Regions from separate parts of the Paenibacillus sp. W2I17 genome, predicted to be linked through region 3. Evidence: riboswitches for the same ligand, from Rfam matches in the RefSeq annotation. Region 3 holds a riboswitch; each other region holds the start of a gene.
What was found. A riboswitch is a leader RNA that binds a small molecule or an ion and turns the genes downstream of it on or off. The one in region 3 is predicted to bind thiamine pyrophosphate.
Positions count from the first base shown of each region.

Region 1 (4,584 bases), 3.1 Mb from region 3:
TTGGGTGAGCTCACGTTGCCATTTGCTTCGGTCAACAGATGCACAAGCGGGTGGCGAACAACAGCAGCAATGGAACGTACAGGAATGTTCTCACCACGAGCGAGCAAAATTTGGGGCTGGTAGCTTAAGGCCAGATCAATTTTACCGGCAGCAACAAGTTTGAGTGAATCATTGGTATCGGCAGGCATCTGAATTTCGACATCCAGACCTTGGTCTGCGAAGTACCCTTTTTCTTGAGCAACATAGATGAAGGAGTGTACTGCATTCGGGTACCAGTCGAGCATGATGGACAGTTTATCTTTGGCGTCTGATGTTGGTTTGGTTGCAGACGGATCTGTTTGCTGTGCATTAGTTGCAGAGTCTGTTGTTGGCGTGTTATTGCTGGTATTCGTGGTGCTGCATCCACTGACGATCAGCAAAAGGCTAATGAGCATGATGGGAAGCAGGGAGTAGATACCTTTGTTATTCATAAATGAAGTTCCTCATTTCATCGTTTTGATTTGTATTTACATCTAATTTCTGTCTAAGTATTATCCAACTTTTCTTTTGCCTCCATGTCCATGCCGCCGTATGCTAAACCGTTTCTCCAGCCAGGCAATCAGTGCAAACAAAACGATCCCCAGCAGGGATAACAGCACAATAGCTGCAAACATGGCATCCGTGTTCATGTTGCTGGACATACGACGGCTGAAGTATCCGAGACCTTTGCTGCCACCAAGCCATTCCCCAATCGTTGCACCAACCACGCAGTACACCACAGACATCTTTAACCCCGAGAAAAAAGAGGGAAGTGCCAGCGGAACCTGGAGTTTGCAAAAAATATCCCACTTGCTGGCGCCCATGGTGAGCAGCAGTTCACGCTGCTCCGGATCGCCTTGGCGGAGTCCATCGTAGGTACTGACCACAATGGGGAAGAACGCGATTAGGAACACCACGGCGACTTTGCTCCACAACGTGTAACCAAACCACAGGATAAATACGGGGGACAAGGCAATCAGCGGGATGGTCTGACTGATTACGATGAAGGGATACAAGGCCTTTTCAATCGACCGGTTCATATGCATGCCTGTTGCCAGCGTAATTCCAGTCACTATGGACAAGCCAAAACCAACAGCAACCTCCATGAAGGTAGCAGGCAGATGTATGGTCAGCAGCAGATGACGATGCTCAACCAGTGAGCTTGCGATAGCCGTGGGTGCAGGAATGATGAAGGAGGGCACCCATCCCATACGCACAATCACTTCCCAGATCGCCAGTAATAAGAACATGAGCAGAATAAACAGACCATATTGGGAAAACGACCTCGAGAGCCACTTTGAACACCACGTCCAAACGCTAACCTCAGCTCTATCATTTTGCATGTAATTGTTCCTCCAGTTGTTGCCTCATCTGCACGAGAGCCGGTTCGTAGATCATGTCCGAATGCCTTGGGTGTGGTAAAGGAACCGTTATCTCCCGCAACTGCTGACCTTGCCCCCCTGGAGTTAACAGAATGATACGGTCACTTAACAGCAGGGCTTCCTCGATGTCATGGGTAATGAACAGCACGGTTTGTCCAAAGTCCTCCCACAGCTCCAGCAACCAGCGATGCATTTCTCGTTTGGTTAAGGCGTCGAGTGCACCGAAGGGTTCATCCAGCAACATGAGCTGCCCGCCTGTAAGCAAGGTACGTAGCAATGCCACCCGCTGTCGCATTCCGCCGGATAACTCATCTGGATAGGCCTGTTCATAACCCGACAGGCCGAACCTTGCCAACCCAGCTAGGATGTTGGCCCGTAACTTGTCCTTGTCCTGTCGGCCTGGTGCCAACTCGGCAGGCAGCATGCAGTTCTCCATGACGGTTCGCCAGGATAACAGCAGATCTTTCTGCGGCATATAAGCGACTCGTCCGAGCCGTTGCCCTTGCGGTACATCAGCTATATCGATGGTGCCAACGGTTGGCTCATGCAAGCCTGCGAGCAGCTTGAAGAGCGTGCTTTTACCTGATCCGCTGGAGCCGATGAGCGAGACAAATTCTCCTTGTTGAACCTGAAGCGACACATTGGAGAGCACGGGGAAATCCCTTTTTTCGGGAAAAGCAAAGCTTATGTTGTGAATGGTTACATGGTTATTCATCTGATCCTCACCCCCTTGATGTCAGACTGCTGCAATAACAATGGCATCCTATACTCTGCAAAAGGAACAAAAAAAGACCCACCCATTTCCGGAGAAATGAGTGGGTCTGTAAGTTAGATCCGCAATTTATCTTCACATATACATGAAAGAATTCCGCTTACTAAAAGGCCGCTCCACTTCCCTCCGCTGGTATGATCCAGATCAGGTTCAAAGGGTCCGAATAGTCATATTCGTCTCAGCCGCAAGGCTCCCCTAGTGCAAAAGTTCAAGATATGCAGTTATGTGTTCAGCATATATCACTCGAACCTGAACTGTAAAGAGGCAGTATAATAGAATTCTTGAGATGAACTTGGAGTTAGACCCGAACAACTGAACAATTTACCTCGGCTCATGAACCCGATATAATAGGGATGGCCCGTATAGGCCGGATCACAAAATGCAGGTGGGATTGTTCTCCCTCCTAGGCAGAATGGGGACCCGAGTTGAAAACGTTCAAAAAAGTATATATTGAGATCACAAGTATCTGTAATCTGGCGTGCAGCTTCTGTCCTCAGACGCAGCGTGCCAAAGGATTCATTGACCCTGAAGTCTTCAACAATATACTGGAACAAGTTAAACCACACACCAATCATATTTATCTACATGTCAAAGGCGAACCCTTGTTGCATCCCAAAATAGATCTGTTGCTCGATTCCGCACATGAGAAGGGACTCAAGGTGAACATTACAACGAATGGTACACTATTGCCCAAGACTCAGCATAAATTGCTTGGCAAACCGGCGCTGCGGCAGATGAATTTCTCCCTGCACAGCTTCGATGGGCATGAAGGTTCAACAGACCGTGACGGATACCTGCGTCATATTTTGTCCTTTGTACACGAGGCCGTTAAGCACAATGTCATCATCTCATTCCGACTTTGGAATCTGACGCAGGATAACTTCACAAATGCTCAGATGAATCGAAATCGGGAGACCCTTGAAGTATTGGAACGTGAGTTCAATCTGGATTTCCGCATTGAGGAAAAAGTAGTTCCAGGCAGCGGGGTCAAAATTGCCCCGAATGTATACCTGAATCAGGACCATGAGTTCCAGTGGCCAAGTCTGGATGCACCTGAAGATGACGGCAAAGGCTTCTGCCATGCATTGCGTAGTCAGGCAGCTGTGCTTGTAGATGGAACGGTGGTTCCATGCTGTCTCGATGGCGAGGGTGTGATTAACCTGGGTAACGTGCACGAGAAGTCATTCTCGGAGATTATTGAGGGTGAGCGAGCGAACAATCTGGTATATGGCTTCTCCAAGCGCGAAGCTGTGGAAGAGTTGTGTCGAAAGTGCGGTTATCGTCAGAGATTTGGAGCCTAGAATATATAAATTTACTTAAAAACGAACCTACCGAAAATATTTGTTTCGGTAGGTTCGTTTTGTCTTTATTGCGAAATTATTTAGATAATAAGAATTGAAATCAATTCAGGATAACAACTTTTTTGTAAAATCATAGTTTATTAATCTTGTTTTTATGAATTTGCATGGTATTATTATCCTATTGATTAGGAGGTGTATTAGTTCTAAAGATTCATATATTAGTGGATTTACCAACCAGAAGCCTACTGAGGAGTGTGTTTTAGTTTTGAATTCAAAATGGAAAAAGTTTAATCACAAACTATCGTTAATGCTTTCTACGTCTCTGATTGTTTCTATGTTATCTATCAATTTATCTGTATCGGCAGAAGTGGCTACATCTAAAACTTCTTTTACTGATATTGATAATTCGTATGCCAAAACAGAAATAACCAAATTAGTAGAACAAGGAATACTCACAGGATTTACTGATGGGACATTTAAACCTTCCGATTCGGTAACACGAGCTCAATTAGCAAAAATTATGGTCGGTGCGCTTAATTTAAAGCCTGATAATGTCGAAGCAAGTCAATTCAGAGATGTAAAGGAAGATCAGTGGTATGCCGGATATGTAGGTGCACTTGTCAAATCTGGAATTGCTCAAGGTACCTCCAAAGATAGCTTCTCGCCTAATAAAAATGTGACAAGAGAAGAGTTGGCTGTATTTTTTGTTAGAGCCTTTGGTTGGGACAATCAAGATCTAACGAGTCAAACATCCAAACCACAACTCTCAGATTTGGGTCAAGTATCCAACTGGGCGAAAGATTCTGTAACACTAGCCTATCAATCTGGTTTTATCAAAGGATTAGTCCAAAAAGATGGAACAGTAAAATTTAATCCATCAGGCATAGCAGATCGACAGGCGCTAGCGAGACTTGCATATGAGTTTGTGATAAATAAGTCTACATATGATAGTTACATGGCTCCTGCCAAGACAGAGATTGATACTGAAGATTCAAATGAAGCAAAACCTGAAACAGCAAAACCTTCTGAAGGTAACAGTAAGGGAAATAGCGGTAGCAGCTCCGGAGATAAAGGGAACGGAAGTAACAATGGTGGAAATAGTGGAGGCGGG
Region 1 covers NZ_JAUSXM010000001.1:3,601,434-3,606,017, reverse strand. The annotation lists gene QF041_RS15975 (ABC transporter substrate-binding protein) at 1-470, opposite strand, end outside; gene QF041_RS15970 (ABC transporter permease) at 531-1,361, opposite strand; gene QF041_RS15965 (ABC transporter ATP-binding protein) at 1,351-2,115, opposite strand; TPP riboswitch at 2,277-2,379, opposite strand; gene QF041_RS15960 (radical SAM/SPASM domain-containing protein) at 2,598-3,473, shown strand; gene QF041_RS15955 (S-layer homology domain-containing protein) at 3,739-4,584, shown strand, end outside.
Region 1: it holds a riboswitch for thiamine pyrophosphate, as region 3 does, so the genes downstream of both, QF041_RS15965 (ABC transporter ATP-binding protein) here and QF041_RS02385 (thiamine phosphate synthase) in region 3, are expected to answer to the same signal.

Region 2 (4,584 bases), 3.6 Mb from region 3:
GCTTCAGCAGACCGCCGATGATATGGAACAGGGTGCTCTTGCCACAGCCAGAAGGTCCAACGATAGCAACAAACTCGCCTTGCTCCACAGTCATGGACAGGCCGTTCAGAACCGGTAGCTTGCTGCGCCGTTCACGGAATGATGCATGAACATCAACGACGTCCAGTGCAGGTGGAATCGAAGCAGGAGCAGCAGGTCGATTAGGGGTAGCATGGTGAAGCTTTTCACCATGCTTTGGCTCCATTACACTTGCTCCTCGTCCAGGCTGGACTTGTTCATCCTGTTGCCGATTCATATGGTCATCACTTCCTAATATACAGATTACTTGCTTTACTACCGCTTCTGTGGCCGCCAGCGCACGAGCAGCTTCTCCAGCAGGGCAATGAACAGGAAGAGCAGCAAGCTGAGCGCGACAATAATCATGATCGCCACGAATAGGCGGTCCGTACGATAAGCCGACTTTTGCAGCATCATATAATAACCAATACCCTTGTCTGCACCAATCCATTCGGCGATGATGGCACCCATCACGCTATAGGTAGCGGCGATTTTGACACCGGAGAACACGGATGGCAGCGCATGGGGAAGCTCCAGCTTCCAGAAAATCTGATGACGTTTCGCACCAGCCATGCGCATATAGTTCATCATCGCTGCATCTGTACGGGTCAAGCCGTCCATAGCCGCCACTGCAACGGGGAAGAAACAGACCAGGATGATGGTAATCAGCTTGGGCAACAGCCCGAATCCGAACCAGATTAACAGGAGCGGCGCGAGCGCGATAGTTGGGATATTTTGACTAAGAATAAGTAGAGGGTACAGGGCCGACTTGAGAAAAGGAACCAAATGCAGCACCATTGCAATCAGTAATCCAACCGCTGTTCCAGCCGCGAATCCAATCAGCGTTAACTGAATGGTTGCGGAAGCGTGCATACCAAGTCGTTCGGCCTGGGTTGCCGCTTCGCGGGCGATGTCGGATGGTGCAGGCAGCATCCATTTCTCAATATGGAAGAGGGAGACGGCTCCCTGCCATATCGCTATAAAGAGAATAACCGCCACAATGGGCGGCCATACACTTTTGAAATAGGCAGGCATTAGCGATACTTCTCCGTCAGGGTATCCATGCTGAAGCCAGTAGGGCTATGGGCGATTTTGATCTGGGAGATGATGCTTGGGCTGCCAGCCTCCACAAGTACCTCGTGCATTTTACGTACAACTTCCAGCAGTTCCTCCAGTTCACCTTCCATCGTGGTGTCGAGCGCGTTCACCTGATATTTCAGGCCGGATTGCTGAATAACTTCAATGGCGCGATCAACGTAAGGATAAGAGTTCTCGCCATTTGGCGTTTTCGGAATAACCTGAATGCTAAGTAATGTGCTTGCCATGAGAGATCACGGCTCCTTTCGTGATATATAAAATGAACTAATGACTGTTACACTTGCCACTTCGATGACAGAATAACCTTCCAATCGCTGTTATCCCCAGATTTTTTTGATTCCCTTTCTCTAAAGGGAAAATCCGGTGATAAAGGCGACCGCTTCGCTTTTTCACGTTATTTCTGTCCTCTCCGTCCTCGTGTAAATATTAAGTTCGTTTTATATGAGAAATTTTATTGGGGTAAGAACTCGTTTGTATATGCCTTGCTCACATCGATCTGTTCATCAAGCAGTTTTTTGCTAAACATCCAGTCGGTGTAGTTCTGCCACACTTCCTGTTTTTGCTCACCCCAACGCGGGGCGTCATCCGTGTATTTTGGACTGAGCCACTTCTGGCTTGCCAGTACGAGGTCTTTATCCAGATCCGGTACGGCCTTGATCAGAATGTTCGCTGCGTCTTCGGGATGATCAATTGCGTATTGATACCCTTCGGAGGTGGCTTTCAGGAATGCTTTCACCAACTCGGGGTCGTTTTGGATCGTCTGCTCGTTGGTTACGAGGACAGGCGTGTAATAATCCAGTGCATCTGAATAATCCTTCACATATAACATGTCGATTGGTTCCCCGCGCAGTTCGGCTTCAATACCCGTCCATGCGTAGAAAATCCATGCAAAATCAATGTCCCGTTTTACTGCGGTGAAAAAGTCGGCGTCACCCATATTAATGTTTTTCACTTTCGATACATCGGCTCCGTCGCCTTCCATAATGGATTGCATCACGGCTTCTTCGACTGGGGAACCCCAACCGCCATAGGTTTTACCTTCAAAATCTTTCGGTGATTTGATATTCCGATCTGCCGGAGCAGCGAACCCGGATGTATTATGCTGAATAACTGCTGCAATGGAGACGAGAGGAACACCCTGTGTGCGGGCTTGAGTTACACTCTCCTGATAACTTACGCCAAACGGTACTTCATTGGAGGCGACCATCGTATCTGCGCCACCGGCGCCTGGTTGTACAATCTCCACGTTCAAGCCTTCGGCCTTATAAAAACCTTGATCTACAGCCGCATACAGGCCGGTATGATTCGTATTTGGTGTCCAGTCGAGCACCACTTTAATATCTTTCAGGGCGGCAGTGTCACCTTCGTTGCTGCTTTCCGTATTTGTGTTGCCGTTCTGCCCAGCTGGGGCAGCTTCTTTGCCACCACATGCGGCTACAGTCACCATAAGCACGCATAAGAGCAACAATCCCATCGTTTTACGCCATTTCATCTGTGGTTCTCTCCTTCGGTATGTCCGGCCAATTGGCACGGGGTACTCCTTGGCTTCATATCAAATCATCTTGCATAAATCGACAGATTTATACCAGTTGAGATCTGGATAACGTCACTTTTTTTAGCTCTCTGGCTATATAAAAGAACATTAAAAAAGCGTCCCGTATTCCGGGACGCGTGCAGGCGTTAGAGAGGTGGCGTTCAGCCATAGGGCTGTGCCATTTCGATATACTCCGATTCCTACGCTGGCATGATCCAGATCAGGTCTAAGGGTTAGTATCTTGGTGGGATACACTCTCAGCCGGCCAATTCCGACTCCCCTGGGAAACTATGAAGTTACGGGCATTACTAGGTGTAATTATAGGCCAGCGGGTGGAACGTGTCCAGTCAGGAACTGGATGGGGACACGTATGAATTAATCAAGAAGGCCATTATACATATGTGTATCAGCCTGTTTAGATGTGTTATTTTCAATAATTATCGTGGCGAATCATATAAGGAAATCTGGCTGAGTGCAAAAGCATCGGATTTTGGGGCATAACCTACCTGTTTCTGAGTGGTTTCCAGATTCAATCGTTTAAACCGATTATTCGAGATCCCATGCAGTATGGTGAAAGGCTCCAGATTGGTAGCTGTAATGGCTTTGAACATCAAATCACACAAGTCAGCCGGACTAATATACGCGCTCATATCCCTTGCTTCCAGCGCTGGTCCGTCCGGTTGAAAATCATCATATGCACCTATACGTATTGCTACACTTTGTAAACCTTCGGTATACGCAAAATAGGAAGCGAGCGATTCTCCAAAACATTTGCTAACCCCGTACAAATTCCGTGGGCGTGTTGGCATGTCCGGATAGACTTGAGCATCAATGGGATACCCCTCAATCGTCTGTGCACTGCTCGCCAGAATGACTCTTTGCACACCTTGGTCCTTAGCTGCACGGAATACATTAAATGTACCTTTGATATTGATGTCCAACAACGATTCAAAGAATCCGGCATTCGGGGAAGGGTCTCCCGCCAGATGTACTACCACATCCATGCCTTCGCAAGCATGCTGACAGGCTTCAGGGTCTGTCACATCCAGTGTCATGATCTCATGGTCGGTTTCTTGATACGTATGCAGTCTGTCGATATTCAAATCTGTTAGTCGCAGGTGATATGCTTCTGACAAGTGTTGGGACAAGTCCCTTCCAATTTTCCCGGCTGCGCCGGTAATTAAAATGTTCATGAAATCAACTCCAATTCTTAGCGCTGGAAGAACTCAATCCATTCCTTTTCAGGTCCATAGATGAAGAAATAGCGGTAACCGTTAGGCAGTGTAATAATCTCTCCATCAATAAATTCGGCCTCGGTGGCTTGGATGCGTTTGTACTCAGAATCAAGATCGTCCACGTGGATCGCAAAATGGTGTACCGTACCTTCGGAAGGCAGCTTGTCGCTGTATCCTTGAATTAACTCAATCTCAGTCTCATTACTTCCATTGAAGCCAAGGAAGGCGAGCTGAATGACGCCGTTGGTATGGGTTACCCGGTCTTTCAATTCAAGACCAACAATCTCCGTATAGAAACGCAGCGTGGTCTCCAGATCACGCACAGCAATGCCGACGTGGTCAATGCGTTTTTGAAAACTCATAATCCAAATCCTCCTTATACCATGAATCTTTCTACCATTTTAAGGGATATCATAGGGCTGTACTACATGGTTGTCAAATCCGGTTTTAATTTGGGAAAATCATAATTGTTCACAGAATGTTCACTTATGTGGAGGGTTTCCTCATCTCTATAATTACGAAGGTAAACAGAGAGGATGAGAGAATTGCCAACAAGCAAGAAGGAACAAATTATTTTCGGATTAATGATGTGCACAGGAATGGTCTTGATCATGATGTTCTTCAATCTATGGCACAGTGGGTTACTCGGTAAGATGTCCC
Region 2 covers NZ_JAUSXM010000001.1:4,119,319-4,123,902, reverse strand. The annotation lists gene QF041_RS18390 (ABC transporter ATP-binding protein) at 1-244, opposite strand, end outside; gene QF041_RS18385 (ABC transporter permease) at 334-1,092, opposite strand; gene QF041_RS18380 (thiamine-binding protein) at 1,092-1,382, opposite strand; gene QF041_RS18375 (ABC transporter substrate-binding protein) at 1,607-2,647, opposite strand; TPP riboswitch at 2,869-2,981, opposite strand; gene QF041_RS18370 (NAD-dependent epimerase/dehydratase family protein) at 3,127-3,882, opposite strand; gene QF041_RS18365 (VOC family protein) at 3,900-4,286, opposite strand; gene QF041_RS18360 (DUF2798 domain-containing protein) at 4,461-4,584, shown strand, end outside.
Region 2: it holds a riboswitch for thiamine pyrophosphate, as region 3 does, so the genes downstream of both, QF041_RS18375 (ABC transporter substrate-binding protein) here and QF041_RS02385 (thiamine phosphate synthase) in region 3, are expected to answer to the same signal.

Region 3 (4,584 bases):
CTGGCTTCAAGCACACAGATTCCTTTACTTCAGAATACCAGCGTATTTGAGCAAGTTAGACAAAGCCGGATTGTGACTACGGTGCAGGATGATCTGGCTGATGTGATTAACCGCCATAATGAGTTTGCCAGAAATAACGGTATTTGCTATACGTTTACGATGCCCCTGATTGCGCAGGAAGATTGGTACAACACCATTAACGATACAGGGATTATGGCCTTTATCCAAGGCATAGGTGTGGGTGACCAGAAGATTAACAATTATGCAATTGGTGGAGGCAGACTTGTGAAGAAAACGGCCATCGTAGGTGGGGTAGATCCTTTAACGGGTATCAGGTACTATTACCCCTCCACATGTGGTAATGGTTACCGTGCTGAAGAGGTGTTCACAGACGCAAGACAAGCAGCTGCACAAGGCTATTTCGAATATAAATGCTCTAATCGTTAGGTTAGCCTGTATGACAAAATCATGTAAGAGGTTCCTGAACTGTTTACATTACTTTCAGAAAAGACTGGACCTGTGCTAGAATAGGGTTTCGGAACAATATAACAAAAGTAATGTCTAATAGATAGGAGCAACCTCATCTTATGAGTTTATTGTCAGTAGAGAACGTAAGTCACAATTTTGGAGATCGCACGTTATTTAAAAATGTATCGTTTCGTTTACTTGCCGGAGAGCGCGTAGGACTTGTTGGTGCCAATGGTGTGGGTAAATCCACATTAATGAACATCCTTACCGGTAAATTGCTTAAAGATAGTGGAAAAGTGGAATGGACACCTAAGGTCCGTTATGGATATCTGGATCAGCACACGAAGCTTACGCCAGGCAAAACCATTCGTGACGTGCTTAAGGATGCATTCCTTCCGTTGCTTGAATTGGAAAAAGAAATGATGAATATTACGGACCAGATGGCAGATGCAGATCCAGATAAGCTGGAGCAGTTGCTGGAAGAGATGGGCGATATTCAGGAACAACTGGAACAGGGCGATTTTTATCTGATTGACGTAAAAGTGGAAGAGATGGCCAATGGTCTTGGTTTATCCGCAATTGGTCTGGATCGAGATGTCGCAGCTCTAAGTGGTGGACAACGTACCAAGGTGCTTCTTGCCAAGCTTCTGCTCGAGAAACCTACAGCTCTTTTACTGGATGAGCCGACCAACTATCTGGATGTAGAGCACATTGAATGGCTGTCACGTTACCTGAAGGACTACCCACACGCGTTTCTCTTAATCTCCCATGACACGGAATTCATGAATGAAGTCGTAAATGTCATTTATCATTTGGAATTTGCCAAATTAACGAGATATGCAGCGAACTATAACAAGTTCCTCGAGATGGCTGATATGAATAAAGCCCAGCATATTGATGCATACGAGAAGCAGCAAGAGTACATCAAGAAGCAGGAAGATTTCATTCAGCGTAACAAGGCACGTGCTTCAACTTCAGGTCGAGCGAAGAGCCGGGAGAAACAGCTGGACAGAATTGAACGTATTGATCGTCCAGATGAAGCAGCTAAACCAACGTTCAAATTCAAGGATGCCCGTGCGAGCAGCAAAACGGTCTTTGAGGGCATTGATTTTGAAATTGGATATACGTATCCTTTGCTGCCTAAGATGACAATGACAATTGAACGTGGTGAGAAAATTGCCATCGTAGGTTGTAATGGTGTGGGTAAATCGACGCTGTTGAAAACCATCCTGGGAAAAATATCTCCACTCAGTGGAAAGACTTTCTTGGGAGATTATCTCGAAACGGCCTATTTTGAGCAGGAAGTCCGTGCTGGAAATATCACGCCGATTGAGGATGTCTGGAATGAGTTTTCACATTTGACCCAGAATGAGGTCCGGGGTCATCTGGCACGCTGCGGGTTGAAAAATGAGCACATTACCCGTCCGCTTAACATGCTGAGTGGTGGAGAGCAAGCCAAGGTTCGTTTATGCAAACTCTTGATGCGTGAAAGCAACTGGATTTTATTCGATGAGCCGACAAACCATCTCGATGTCACAGCCAAAGCGGAGTTGCAGCGTGCTTTGCAAGAATTCAAGGGAACGGTGTTACTTGTATCTCATGAACCTGATTTCTACGAGGGTTGGGTTACCAAAACATGGAATGTCGAAGAATGGTCTGAGAAAAACTAGACGATTCAAGACAATGTTTAACAGAAATGACGGTGACAAAAAAATCCGTCTATGGTAATATAGGCTACAACTTCATATGAACACTAGGGGGGCCGCACGATGCGGCTGAGATGGAAGAATGCGATTCTGGACCCTTTGCACCTGATCTGGATCATACCAGCGTAGGGAAGTGGCGAGCGCGTTTCAGTGAATGACGTGAGCAAACGGCAACTGAAAAGGATTTCAACCGTCTGCTTAACGAATTGAAACATGCAGTTGCGTGTATAACGTTATGGCTATAAGGTCTATAGCTTTATTGCACGAAATGAACTGTATGTATCAGTCAGTCATCTGGTCCTATAATTAATACGCAGCCACTCCCCTACGGGAGTGGCTTTTTTGTGTTTTCATAGCATTCACGCCTGGAAGGAGATGAACAGTACGGTAATTTCTCATGAACATGTTCACGAATCATTTGAATTGCATGTTGTATCTACGGGTACGGGGGATCAAGGATCTTTTGTAAAAGCTGCAAAGGACGTTTGGCCATGGGTGAACTACATCCATATACGAGAGAAACAACTCTCATGGCAAGACAAGATCGGTTGGGCTGAAAGTCTGCGTAGCGTTGGCGTTCCATCTTGTCGCATCGTTATCAATGGTTCAGAACTGCCACCACAGAATGACATCTATGGCGGTGTACATTGGGGGCAAGATGCGATACGTAACTATAACCCTGCTGTTAGAAGCAATGTGCAGCGACTTCGTCTGGGTGTATCTGTTCATTCAATCGATGAGGCAAAAATCGCTGAAGAACGGGGAGCCGATTACCTTTTCTTCGGGCATGTCTACTCAACCAACAGTAAGCCTGATCTTGAACCAAGAGGATTATATGCTCTGGCTGAAGTGTGCTCTGGTGTCTCCATTCCTGTCATTGCGATCGGGGGCATTGAGCCGGGAAACATTCATGCGATTCGCTCCGCAGGCGCACAGGGAGCCGCTGTGATCTCGAATGTATGGGCGAGCGATTCCCCGGATCGGTCGGCTGCATTATTAAGGCAGGCTATCGTTGCTACAAAAAGTCTGAGCCGCTGAATCAAGGAGATGAGAGGATGAAAAAAATCATTACTGATAGACCGGATAAGATTCATGCAGAAACGATTATTGTAGGCGGAGGCGTTGTTGGATGTGCCATTGCGTATGAGCTTGCTTCCCTTGGACAGGATGTACTGTTGGTAGAGCGTTCGGCGATTGCAGGAGGCACTTCTTGCGCAGCGGCTGGAATGCTGGCGGCAGATAGTGAGGATTTTGCTCATCCTTTGATGGCTAAGCTCGCCAGGCAGAGCAGGCAGTTACTTCATGAGCAAAAGGTACTAATGGCTACACTCAGCAAGGTAGAGGTTGGTCTGCAACGCCAGGGATTCCTAACTCCTTTTCGTTCATACAGTGAATTAAGTAGTTATAAGGACAATCGGAAGTCTGCTTTGTCTGCTTCTGCTGATGAGGTGTGGTGGGATAGTTCCGTTGTACAACATGAGGCATCATGGCTTAACAGAGATACGTATGGAGCCTATTACAGACCTTACGAGAGTGAAATTCTTCCAGTCCGTCTAACGAAGGCATATGCTGAATCCGCTCAAGCATTGGGAGCACGGGTTATGGAGGACATACAGGATATACGTGTGCAAGCAAACGAACACGGCGTGCAGGGGATCACCACATCGATCGGTGAGATGAAATGCAAACATGTCATTATAGCGGCTGGATTACAGAGTGAAGAGTTGATGAGACATGTAAATCTGAGCTTGCCTGTGTGGTCGGTAAAAGGTGAAATAGCCGCCGTTCAGTTCTCAGATGAACATGCAGGGTACAGACCTGACAGAACGGTGTATGCAGAGGATATCTATATTGTTCCCAAAGCCAATGGCGAAGTTTGGCTCGGGGCAACCAGTTTGCCAGGCAGAACGGATCTGAACGTTTCTGTAAAGGGTGTTCAGAAGCTGCTAACAGCGGCTACCCACTGGGTGCCTGGGATGAAAGAAGCACAATTTATACGAGCGTGGGCAGGCGTAAGACCGGCAACTCCAGATGGACTGCCTTATATAGGTGCTTGCAAGAGTATACCGGGCCTGTTCGCCGCCTTTGGACATTACCGCAACGGTATCTTGCTTAGTGCGATAACAAGCAGGCTTATCGCTGAGTTGCTCGCTGGCAAAAGCTCAGAAGAACTCGGAATTGAGGCGCTGAGCCCTGAGCGATTGAACAGAAAGGGAGTGGTGCAGTGAATATCATCGTTAATGGTCAACGGATGGAGATTGAAGACAGATTGAATCGTGTGGATAAATTGCTCCAATCTTTTGACCTGCAAGTCAAGACTGTAGTTGTTGAGCTGAACAAGCATATCTTAACGCGTGAGTATCATGAGTCAACGGCATTAAGAGAAGGCGATCGAATTGAGATTGTACAT
Region 3 covers NZ_JAUSXM010000001.1:515,103-519,686, forward strand. The annotation lists gene QF041_RS02375 (hypothetical protein) at 1-447, shown strand, start outside; gene QF041_RS02380 (ABC-F family ATP-binding cassette domain-containing protein) at 588-2,138, shown strand; TPP riboswitch at 2,214-2,323, shown strand; gene QF041_RS02385 (thiamine phosphate synthase) at 2,517-3,212, shown strand; gene thiO (glycine oxidase ThiO) at 3,230-4,402, shown strand; gene thiS (sulfur carrier protein ThiS) at 4,399-4,584, shown strand, end outside.

Region 4 (4,584 bases), 530 kb from region 3:
AAGCCAACAATAGCAAAAAAAATAGGTGATGAAATTGTGCTAACATGCGAGCTGGATGGTACCTACGACAAGACTGGTTTACCCGATCCGCTATTATTGAATTATCATTTTGTTATTGTTGACGATAAAATCGTCAGACTTTCCATCTTCTAGAGATATCCAAATGTAAAAACAATGTTTGGTTGACTACCTGGAACGTAAGGTCAATGATTCATATAATGGGCATATAGTTCCTCGAAGGTTGTAAAACGTTCGACTTTTCTGCCGACCCTATCATACTCTTCTAGATAATCATCCATCACATCAAGGAGCTTCTCTTTCATAACTGGTAAATTACTTGCATCAAAGTACTGCATAAGATCATATTTCTTGGTTCCTTTCTCCATGGCCATTTCATCAAGATATCCGTGTGCTCCAAAGGCCGAAAGAAAAACGTAGGAAGCATCGTTCGTTGTAACACTGTTCAAAATTTTATTACGGTAGTTGCACCACAGTTCTTCGTATGTTCCTCCAAGATTATCAAAGGTCGGAACCGGTTTAACAATGAAGTTATCACACATTGTGTTATGTAACCTCGTAACACTATTCAACATATTAAAGGATGTTATTCGAATATCTTCAATGGTATGAGCTTCGATGATTGACACGTATAAGGATTCGAGATTATCCGGAACATAGCGAAACGAACGTATCTCTTCCAAATATCGCTTGATCCCTCGTTTGATGCACGTGTTATTCATACTCACCAAGGCATTGACTAGATTATACAGAACCTCAGCAGATGCATATCGCACTGAACCGATATCTTCACTAAGCATCGTATCGCTGTATGCTTGCTTAGCCAGGTCGATCCATTTATTTGCTCGATTAAGACACGCTTCTCCTATCGGTTTTGCAAGTGCATCAAGAGCTTTTTGCTGGAAGTCTTTCAATTTCTCCAAATCCTCAGGCTTAGCATAGTAGAGTACTTTAAGCTCGGTTAGGCTCGATACGTTGGGACTCTCCAAGGTGGATTGCTCTTGTATTCTTGAATCCCATGGCGTGCAATAGATATCATATCCAACGTCGTCCAAGATGAAGCAATCGGATATTTTCCATCCCTTTTCTGTATTATTAATGATAATTAAATCAAGATCGCTCTTCTCGTGAAAGTCACCGGTGCTAAATGAACCAGTAAGCCCAATAATGGCGATATCGTCTAGAAAATCTCTTTTTACGCGTTCAATCACCATGTTAATGAGCAGTTCATTTTTGTCCAGCAGCTTCTTCTTTATGATTTCGTTCATTCGTTACACCTCTTCGTATGATCCGGCCGTCCTTCATCACAACAACCTTAACTTAAGTCTATCGACTTAGGGGTACGGTTACTATGTATAAGTTGATTTAAGTCATCTTTGCACAAAATCCGCTAAACCGTCGATGCGACGAGTTAGCGGATTTCATTAGTTCCTTGATTAGTTCTTTGTATAGACTATTTTCTTTATGCTTTCGCAGGACAAGAAATACCGATCCGCCAACTCCTCTATCCTGACTCCATTGCAGAATAAGGATTTAATCTCAGCGTTTCGAGCAGAGACCCTGCTCTTGCTCTCTGTTTTCTCGCCCCATTTTAGGTGTGCCTCTTTGGGTTTTGGGATATAAACCAATTCCCCTTGAACGTATTCTTGAATGATACGTAACAATTCTTCCGGAAAAATAGACTCGGCTTTTGAATATTTCATGGGCCTCACTCCTTATTTAATAGATCAATAAGGTGCAAAGCCAGTTAGTAGAATATTACGATTCGTCGTTGGCAATGTGATTATTCCCGGGCTCTATGCAAAGCATTGCCATATCCTTCACTGGCTTTGCATAGAGCCGTGCATGTAAGAATCCTACCCCGATTGTTTTCAATAGCCTCACCTCCAGAAAATAGATAGTTGCTATTTGCTTATTATATCAGAGCTTGTTGTTCAAATGTTTAATCATGTATTTTTGGGCTGACACGTTCTGATTATTCGCTGTACTCACCTCGAATATTTGTTCGCTTTGCGTATTCTAGTTATTTTCCATATATACTCATTGCATCACCGCACTCCCTATTCAATTCGAGCTTTTATGTCCTCTTAATGTTTATGGACGCTGCTCTCTAATTGAATTAACTACCAGTGAACTTAAGGCTCCAGCCTCCATGACATCTCCCAAAAATCAAGCTCAAAGCGACTGCACATCACGAAAATATCCTCCATCCGTTGGTATGTTCCCTCGCTACAGCCTTCTAATAGCTTATCCGTTAACGTCACTAGGGATTGATTGTTGCTGTTGTATTCAGAGGAAGCATATCCTGTGATCCACTCTCCATAAAAAGGATGATCAGCTGCACCTGGCTTTTGAGCAAGGACTTGACCAATCTCTGCATAGCTCCATGAGCAGGCTAGAATGGATACAAGTACTTCTGCTATGCCACCCGCTTGGGAAACAGAGAGCATATAGTTAGTATAGGCTGCATTTTTCAGTGCAGGTTTTACCTGAAAAACATGATCCTCTGTAATTCCTAATCGCTCCATATAAGAACGGTGAATTTTCATTTCACCATTCAGGATGTTATCTACGTTTTTACTAAAAAACTGCATCAATTTGGGGTCATGCGACTTGACGATACCCAGTGCAAATACGCGGGCATAATCGAACAGGTACAAGTAGTCTTGCAGCAAATAATAACGAAATTGTTCAACCGGTAAGGAACCATCTCCGATCCCTTTAACAAAGGGATGCTCAAGACATTCATTCCACACAAGCTGTGCTGCCTGATATAGTCTCTCTGAAATAGTCAACATATGTTCCTCCAATTCATAATGTACGTATTTAAAAACAAAAAAACGAAACATCCATAGGATGTTTCGCAGATAAATACACTAAAACAAGGGGGTTCGCATGAGCTACCCAAGTACAGCGTTTCATCGTTGCATCCCTACGTTGGCATTATCCAAATCAGGTAAGGTCGGTTTACACCCTCTCAGCCGGTTAAGGCTCCCTCGCAAACGGTTGTATGTAGTTGATTACTTTCTTATCCACATAAAAGAAAAAATAACATCCATTTAGTATATCAAGGGCTGTTAAATATAGTCAAGGCAGATTGTATCGCCCCTCATCACCTTTGGTGACGTATGTAAACGATGAAAACCATCACAACAATGGTTGAGTTTTAGCCACTGTTATGATGGTTTCTATTCTTGCAACTACTACGAATGGTTTAATGCCCGAGTTTGTTCTTTCCGACAAAAGTGAGTATTCCGTACTGGGAAGTGTTTCTCCAGCTCTCATTGGTCGTATCATTCCATTTAGCTACGCTCTGCTTACCTCCGCCCTGGTTGTCGTTAATTTGAAGCTCGAAACCGAGAACATTTCCTGTTTTGGGCATCAGTGAATGTAACTGGATTCGGGCTTCTACGAGATATCCTTTATTTGTTTTCTTCACAGCACTTACAAGGCGTCCAGGTGAGGCACCCCCTGCAAAGGTTCCCACATTGTCTGCACTGATTCTGAACTGGGCATCATCATATTGAAAATACGGTGTGCGCTGGTGATTCTCGTCCAGGAAAATCTCAACCGAATCCTGATCCCATGGGTTGATACTATCTGTGATGATGTTTGGATCAGTGACGTCGATCAGCAGGTATAGATACTCACCTGACCACATAGCGCGAGCCACTGCCTCTGCACCTTCGCTCTGGTTCAACCGTTTTACTTCAAATGGTGCAGCCTTATTCCATGATGTGTCTTTCTTCCCATCAATCTGAACAATCCCTTGCACAGCTTGTGCAGATTTGGGCATAGGGGCAAGCTGAATCACGCCGTATTTGCTTGTATCCTGTTCCTGAGATTGTGTTCGATCATTCCAGTACAGTGGATTATAAGGTTGTGTCCCACTTGAACCGCCATCAGTCACACGGATATCCAATCCGGCTTCATATTCTGATCCGACTTGGATACCACCCCACGGAATGGACAATTCAACCTGATATCCGGCTTTGGTCTCGCGTACACGATATGAACGCTTCTCCACGCCCTCAGCTTTGCCCGACCGCTTAATGATTACGTGTCGGTCATCTGCTTCATATGAGGTGGTCTTGCCATTATTGAGGTCAACAAAGATATCTACTCTGTCATTCACATCTGTCTTTGCATCCTGAACATCCACAAGGATATACAGGTTACTATGATCCCATAAGGTGCGGAAACTGGCTGATCCCGAAGAGTCACCCTTCAGTGGAGTAGACACCGCTTTGTTCCAGAGCGGATCTTGTGACTGTTTTTTGATATCCGGTTTACCCGAAAGTGAGACGGCTCTCTGCGTCAACACAGGCAAGCTGGATTCATCCACGAGTCCCCAGTATGCTTTTTTGGCCTTCAGGGCTGAATCAAACAGCATAGCCTGGTTGTTGTAAGACTTCTCATCTTGGAGTCCCCATAAGGTAACAGAAGAAATGTGATCTTTGTGTTTTTTGTACAAATCCAACAGTTCCTTATATCGATACGCCTGCTTTACCGCGACTTCATCGGACATCTCTTCACCAAATGAAATCCCGCTATCAACATCCAGTT
Region 4 covers NZ_JAUSXM010000001.1:1,042,307-1,046,890, forward strand. The annotation lists gene QF041_RS04640 (nucleotidyltransferase domain-containing protein) at 204-1,286, opposite strand; gene QF041_RS04645 (CD3324 family protein) at 1,455-1,721, opposite strand; gene tenA (thiaminase II) at 2,154-2,816, opposite strand; TPP riboswitch at 2,930-3,026, opposite strand; gene QF041_RS04655 (endo-1,4-beta-xylanase) at 3,233-4,584, opposite strand, start outside.
Region 4: it holds a riboswitch for thiamine pyrophosphate, as region 3 does, so the genes downstream of both, tenA (thiaminase II) here and QF041_RS02385 (thiamine phosphate synthase) in region 3, are expected to answer to the same signal.